DNA from 2 places in the Roseovarius sp. MBR-154 genome. Region 1 is predicted to be linked to the other one. Evidence: riboswitches for the same ligand, from Rfam matches in the RefSeq annotation. Region 1 holds a riboswitch; the other holds the start of a gene.
What was found. A riboswitch is a leader RNA that binds a small molecule or an ion and turns the genes downstream of it on or off. The one in region 1 is predicted to bind cobalamin.
Positions count from the first base shown of each region.

Region 2: another riboswitch for cobalamin. It lies ahead of ACSSV4_RS14840 (TonB-dependent receptor plug domain-containing protein); the one in region 1 lies ahead of ACSSV4_RS08965 (hypothetical protein).

Region 1 covers NZ_JBRJGR010000005.1:172,316-175,840, reverse strand. The annotation lists gene metF (methylenetetrahydrofolate reductase [NAD(P)H]) at 1-842, shown strand, start outside; gene ACSSV4_RS08970 (PaaI family thioesterase) at 904-1,392, shown strand; cobalamin riboswitch at 1,461-1,662, shown strand; gene ACSSV4_RS08965 (hypothetical protein) at 1,756-2,025, shown strand; gene ACSSV4_RS08960 (DUF1127 domain-containing protein) at 2,254-2,478, opposite strand; gene ACSSV4_RS08955 (L,D-transpeptidase family protein) at 2,833-3,327, shown strand; gene ACSSV4_RS08950 (DUF2235 domain-containing protein) at 3,317-3,525, opposite strand, start outside.
Region 2 covers NZ_JBRJGR010000012.1:51,819-55,343, reverse strand. The annotation lists gene ACSSV4_RS14845 (hypothetical protein) at 1-151, shown strand, start outside; cobalamin riboswitch at 399-607, shown strand; gene ACSSV4_RS14840 (TonB-dependent receptor plug domain-containing protein) at 744-2,567, shown strand; gene ACSSV4_RS14835 (ABC transporter substrate-binding protein) at 2,584-3,408, shown strand; gene ACSSV4_RS14830 (FecCD family ABC transporter permease) at 3,405-3,525, shown strand, end outside.

The DNA of each region.
Region 1 (3,525 bases):
AATTCTTCCCGCCCAAGACGCTCGAGGCGTCGTTCCGCCTCTGGGACACCGTTCACACCCTTTCGCCGCTCGATCCGCGCTTCGTCTCGGTCACCTATGGCGCGGGCGGCACCACCCGTGAGTTGACGCGCGAGGCTGTAGGCACGTTGCACAAGGCCACCGGTCTCAATGTCGCCGCCCACCTGACCTGCGTCGATGCCAGCCGCGAGGAAACGCTCGAGATTGCCGATCAGTTTGCCGCCGCTGGCGTCACGGAACTCGTCGCCCTGCGCGGCGATCCGCCCAAGGGCTCGAACGGCTTCACCCCGCACCCGCAAGGCTTCGGAGACAGCTGCGAGCTGATCTCGGCCCTCGCCGACACCGGCAAGTTCACCATCCGCGTCGGCGCCTACCCCGAGAAACACCCCGAGGCCGCCGACAGCCGCGCCGATATCGACTGGCTCAAGCGCAAGATCGACGCGGGCGCCACAGAGGCGATCACGCAGTTCTTCTTCGAGGCCGACACGTTCTTTCGGTTCCGCGATGCCTGCGTCGCGGCGGGCATCGACGCGCCGATCATCCCCGGCATCCTGCCGATCGAGAACTGGACCGGCGCGCGCAAATTCGCCACCTCCTGCGGCACGCAAATCCCCGCATGGCTCGACGATTGCTTCGACAAGGCGATCCGCGACGACCGCCATGATCTGCTCGCCACGGCGCTCGCCACGGAACTGTGCAGCGACCTGATCGAGGGCGGGGTGGAAGACCTGCATTTCTACACGCTCAACCGCCCCGAACTGACCCGCGACGTGTGCCACGCCCTTGGCGTCACACCCCGCGTCACGCTGCGCGACGTGGCCTGACGGCTTGCCCCCCGGCGCGGCGCGGCCTAGCGTGGCCGCGCAACGCGCCACGGGGGAAACCATGCCGGATCACGCCACAACACTCGACGACTTGCCCGACATGACAGCGCTCCTGTCGCGCTCCGGGCTCGACTTCATGCGCGACATGATCGCGGGCACCCTGCCCGGCCCGCCGATCGGTGCGACCCTGGGCTTTCACCCGGTGGTGGCCGAGCCGGGCTGCGTGGTGTTCGAGGGCACGCCGAGTTTTGCCGCGCTCAACCCGATGGGCGGCGTGCATGGCGGCTGGTACGGGGCCATCCTCGACAGCTGCATGGGCTGCGCGGTGATGACCGAACTGGCGCGCGGCGAGATCTACACCACCCTTGAATTCAAGACCAACATCACCCGTGCCCTGCCCGTGGGCCGCGCGGTGCGTGCCATCGGCACGGTGCAGCATCGCGGCCGCTCCACCGGTGTGGCCACCGGCGAATTGCGCGGCGTCGAGGATGGCAAGCTTTACGCCACCGGCTCCACCACCTGCATCATCCTGCGCCCAGACGTGACCTGACCGACCGGGATCACGCCGCATTTGACCCGCCCGTTTCGTTTTTTCCCTTGCGACACGCACCGGCGCTGCTACGCTCAGCCTGTCATGGTGCCGCCCCGCGGGGCGGAGAATTGGGAAGCCGGTGAGAGACCGGCACTGCCCCCGCAACGGTAAGGGAGGGCGTCACGGCGATATGCCACTGGGCCGGGTTCGGTCTGGGAAGGTGCCGGGACGCACGGGCCGCAAGCCCACCCCCCAAGTCCGGAAACCAGCCAGGACAGACGTCGAATCGCGGGGGGCGATGCGGGCGTGTGCGCCCGGCGCCATGACCCGGCCCGTACCCCCGCCCCATCCGGCCCGGGGTGTGGCCGCGGAGAATGAATCATGTCGCTGATACAAATTCTCGATGCCCTCGAAGACAGCCCGACCGCAGGCACGCAGGCGCAGGCCGCGGCGCGGATGGGCTTTCTCGAATGGGTCTTTGCCGCACCGGGCCCGGTGACGGCGCAAATGGTCCGCGAGGCCTTGGCAGACCCGGCCGCGCAAGAGGCGCAAAGCGCCGCCGCGCGGGCTTTCGTGGAATATCTCGAAGTGGCGTGTCTCTCGGGTCTGCGGTCACCCGCCCGACGTGGCCGCGCGCGCCTGGTGCACTGAGCCCTCTTGAGACTGCGTCAGACAACAAAAAACGGCGACACCAGAGAGGAGGAGAGGTGCCGCCGTTTCCTGTACGTCCAGCCCCAGGGAGGAGGAGGGGGGCCTTTCGCAAACTCTCGGGATCAGAGCGACCCCGATATTCCGGCCCCGGGTTTCAGGGAGGAGGAGAGAAACCCGTGACCGTAGCGGATGCATCAGGGAGGAGGAGAGATGCACCCGATTCCGTTGTTACGACCGATGGCCGTAGACCGCGTCCTGTGCGACGCGCTTGATTTCGCTGCGATGCAGGCCCAGATCCGTCAGTTCACGCGCGCTCAGCTCTTGCAGTTCGCGGATCGTGCGGCGATATGTGCGGTAGGCCGCCATCCGCTGCACTGCGGCATAAACCGCCGCGCTCAGGTCTTCGCCGAGGGTCTGAACCGCCGAGCGGGGCATCAGGATCGTGTGTGGCATCGTTCGCATCCTTGCGGATATGTTCGTTTCAGCAGGCATCACACTTCGTTTTGCCTTTGTTGAGTTTAAAATAACGCGTTTCTGCGCCTGCACAATACCTCAGGCAAGCAATGCTGCTATGCAGCAAATGCATATAAAAAAGGTGACGTAAGGTTAGGCGAATATTGGATTTTTTAGGCAGTTTGCGCAAAGCTTCGGGGCAGAGGGGACAGGCGTGCCACCTTAGGGTGCACGGGCGATGCGGGATTGGGCAGATTGCGTCAATACGAAAATCCGCACGCCCTGAAGCGGCCGGATGCAGATACCCGGCAGGCCGAGCCTGTTGCGAATCACCCGGCCGACGAAAGGAACGGCATGACACCCGATGACATGGTCCTCACCCCCACCGGCCTGCGCTTTCAGGGGCGGCGCTATCCCTGCACGATCGGTCGTGGCGGTCTTTCTAGCGACAAGCGCGAGGGCGACGGGGCCACGCCGCGCGGCACGCATCGCATCGTCGGCATGCTCTTCTGCCCCGACCGCATGGCCCGCCCCGCCGATTGGGCGCGGCCCATCCGCCCGGGCGATCTGTGGTCGGACGATCCGGGCCATGAGGATTACAATCTCATGGTGCGCGCGCCCTACCCGCATGGGCACGAGGTGCTGCGCCGCGCCGATCCGCTCTATGATCTGGTGATCGTGACCGACTGGAACTGGCCGCGCGCCGCGCGCGGGCGCGGGTCGTGCATCTTCATCCACCGCTGGCGCAGGCAGGGCTATCCCACCGCCGGCTGTGTCGCGCTGCGCCCCGAGCATCTGTCACGAATCGCCGCCGCGATTCGCTACGAGACCCGGCTGATCATTCGCTAGCCCCGGCGGCACGCGGCGCGCCGCTGCCGCCCTCTTCCTTGAGCGCCCCGGCCAGACGCGGCCCACCCCACCCCCGGCGCAGGAACCCGTTGGCGCTCGGGTGCAACCGCTCGGACGGATCACGGCCCACGACGCGCGGGCGGCGCATCAGCAAAATCTTTCCCCAGCCGATCCAGGTACCGACCGACGGCGCGGTCA
Region 2 (3,525 bases), on a different contig from region 1:
CGGGATCATCACAGTGCCGCAATGGCGGTTTATTCAGCACCTTGGCGACATTCGGAACATCTGCGACCATGCCAAAGGCCGAGAACCTACCAAAGAAGAGATCGAAGACTTAGTTGCCGGAACTGCGAAGGTTCTGAAAACGATATACTGATTTCCACGTTTGGATTAGGGCGAGGTCTTCTGGATGTTTGTGGACATAAGCCTAGGAGCATGAACTTTCGCTGTCACGGATCAGGTGACCCTCCGCTGTGGCCTCGAACCAGACATCGAACCCCGCCCCCCCGTATCGCCCACCTGCACCATTTACTGCCAAGGGCTGCCCCCGAGAGGCGGCCGTTTCGCGTCCTGGATCACCGGACGCGCAATCTTTATCCTTGCACGAATCCCGTGTCAGGATTATCCGCAAAGATGCTTCGGTCCGGAAATGCAGATTTCCGGTGAAAAGGGAATACGGTGCGATCCTCGCCTTGGATCAATTCCGTAACTGCCCCCGCAACTGTAAGCGGCGAGCGATACCGGCATATGCCACTGTCACCCCATGTGACGGGAAGGCCCGGTAGAGCAACGACCCGCGAGTCAGGAGACCTGCCGAGGTGATCACCCTATCCGGGCGCGGGGCGCGCCGTGGATAACGGTCTATTCCGTAGTGGTGGCGCTTCACCGTCTGCGGAGGGGCCATGTCCTTTCCAATGACTTCGCAGCTTGGAACACCGATGCCGGAGACCGGTATTGAGGGACAGTAAATGACATATCTCAGAACCACCGCCCTTTGCGCGCTCTGCGCGCTCTGCACCGCCCCCGCCCTTGCGCAGGACGCCTTCGATCTCGACACGATCACCGTGTCGGGCAGCCTCACCCCCCAGGAACTCGCCCGCACCGGCGCCTCGGTCGAGGTCATCGACGGGCGCGAGGCCGAGACCTCCGACACCGCGCTCACCAACCGGCTCGACCGGCTGCCGGGCGTCAATTCGACCAGCAACGGCCCGCTCGGGAGCTCGTCCTCGATCCAGCTGCGCGGGCTGCCCGCGCGCTATGTCGGGGTGCGGATCAACGGCATCGACATGTCCGATCCGTCGGGCACGCAGAACCAGTTCAATTTCGGCGGCCTCACCGGCGCGAGCCTTGGGCGGATCGAGGTGCTCAAGGGCTCGCAATCGGCGCTCTACGGCTCCGAGGCGATCGGCGGGGTGGTCGATATCACCACTTGGCGACCCGACCGCGACGGCCTGTCGGGCGAGGTGCGCGCCGAGGCGGGCGCCTTCGACACCAAGACCGGCGCGCTCAGCCTCGGCTATCGCGGCGCACGCGGCGAGGTGGCGCTGAGCTACAACCGTGTCGACAGCGACGGATTCTCGGCCCGCGCGGGCGACCCCGAGGATGACGGGTTTACGCAGGACATGCTCACGCTCTCGGGCGAATTCGACGCGACCGACGCGCTCACAGTCGGCGGCACCGTGATCTACCGCGACGGCGAGGCCGATTTCGATCCCAGCCTGACCGCGACGGCAGGCCAGATCCAGACCGAGGAACTGGGCCTGCGCGGCTTTGCCCGGCTGCGCACCGGCCCGGTCAGCCACGAGCTGTCCTATGCCTATTTCGACATCGACCGGCGCGACACCTCGCCCGGCGCCTTCACCCCGCGTTTTACCGGCGAGCGCGACGAGATCAGCTATCTCGGCACCCTCGAAGTGGGCCGCGCGGGCAGCCTGACCGGCGGGCTGGAATATACCGAGGAACGCTTTACCGCGCAGCCGACGCGCGGCACCAACGACAATCTCGCCGTGACGGCGGAATGGCTTTTGCCCGCAACCGATACGCTCGATATCTCGCTGGCGCTGCGCCATGACGAGGACGGCGATTTCGGCGGCAAGCTCACGGGGCGCGCCGCCGCCGTCTGGCGGCCCGCCGAGGGCTGGGCGCTGCGCGCCGTCGCAGGCACCGGCTTTCGCGCGCCCTCGCTCTTCGAGCGGTTCAGCGCCTTCGGCGATCCGACGCTCAAGCCCGAGGACAGCGAAAGCTTCGAGATCGGTGTCGAGCGCAGCTTCGCCAATGCCCGGATCGAGGCCACGCTGTTTCACATCACCGTCGACGATCTGATCGACTTCGACCCGGGCGCGACCGCCTGCGGCTCGGGTTTCGGCTGTTTCGGGCAGGTGCCGGGCGAGACCACCTCCAAGGGGCTCGAACTCGCGGGCGAGGCCGATATCAACGCCTTTCTCACCGTCTTCGGCAACTATACCTATACCCGCGCGCGCAATGGCGGTCAGCAACTCACCCGCACGCCCAAGCATGACGCCGTCATCGGGCTCGATGCCGACCTGACCGACCGCCTGTCGGGCGGCTTCGATGTCCGTCACGTGGCCGGTGTGACCCCGAGCGCCTTTGCGCCCGCGAACAACAAGGTGGGCGACTATACCCTTGTGGGCGCCGGGCTGAGCCACGCGATCACCGACAGCGCCACCGCCTATATCCGCATCGAGAACCTCTTTGACGAGGATTACGAGACGGCGGGCGGGTTCAACACCGCCGGGCGTTCGGCCTTCGTGGGGCTGCGTGCGTCTTTCTAGGCTCATATCGCTTGGCGTGGCCCTCGCCTTTGCGGGGGCCGTGACCGCAACCGAGGCCGGGGCTGACCCGGCCCCGCGCCGGGTCGTGTCGATCAACCTGTGCACCGATCAGCTGGCGATGCTGCTGGCCGCCCCCGGTCAGCTTGTCTCGGTTTCCGATCTGGCCGCCGATCCGCACAGTTCCGCCATGGCCGGTGCCGCGCGCGGCTATCCGGTCAATGAGGGCCGCGCCGAAGAGGTCTATCTGCTGGCCCCCGACCTGGTTGTCGCCGGGGCCTACACCGATCCCGCGACGGTGCAGATGCTGCGCCGCGTCGGGCTTCGGGTGGAACAGTTCGACACCGCCAAGTCGCTGACCGACACCCGCGACCGCATCGCGCAGATGGCCCGCGCTCTGGGGCGCGAGGAGGAGGGCGCGGCGCTGATCGCCCGCTTTGACGCACGTCTGGCCGCGCTTGAGGCCGAGGCTGGCCCCCGCCCGCGCGCCGCGCTCTACCATCCCAATGGCTACACGCTCGGCGGCGGTACGCTGGCCGATGACATCCTGCGCGCCGCAGGCTTTCGCAATCTCGCCGCAGAGCTTGGCCATCGCGGCGGCGGCACGCTGCCGCTGGAACAGCTGGTCATGGCAGCCCCCGATCTGTTGATCAGTGCCGCCCCCCTGCCCGGTGCCTCGCGCTCCGAGGCGGTGCTGGGCCATCCCGCGCTCGAGGCGCTGCGCAAGGGGCGCGCCGGGCTGCGCATCACCTCGCCCGACTGGATCTGCGGCACGCCGCATGTGCTGAACGCGGTCGAGCGCCTGACCGACGCGCGCCGCGCAATGCCGGAGGGCGGGCAATGAGCCGCCTTGCCCTCGCCCTCTCGGCCCTCGTCGCGGTGCTCTTCGCGGCCTCGCTCACCACCGGGCCGTCGGAGACCTCCGCCCTCTCGGACCTCTCGGCGCTGATTCTCGGCGGTG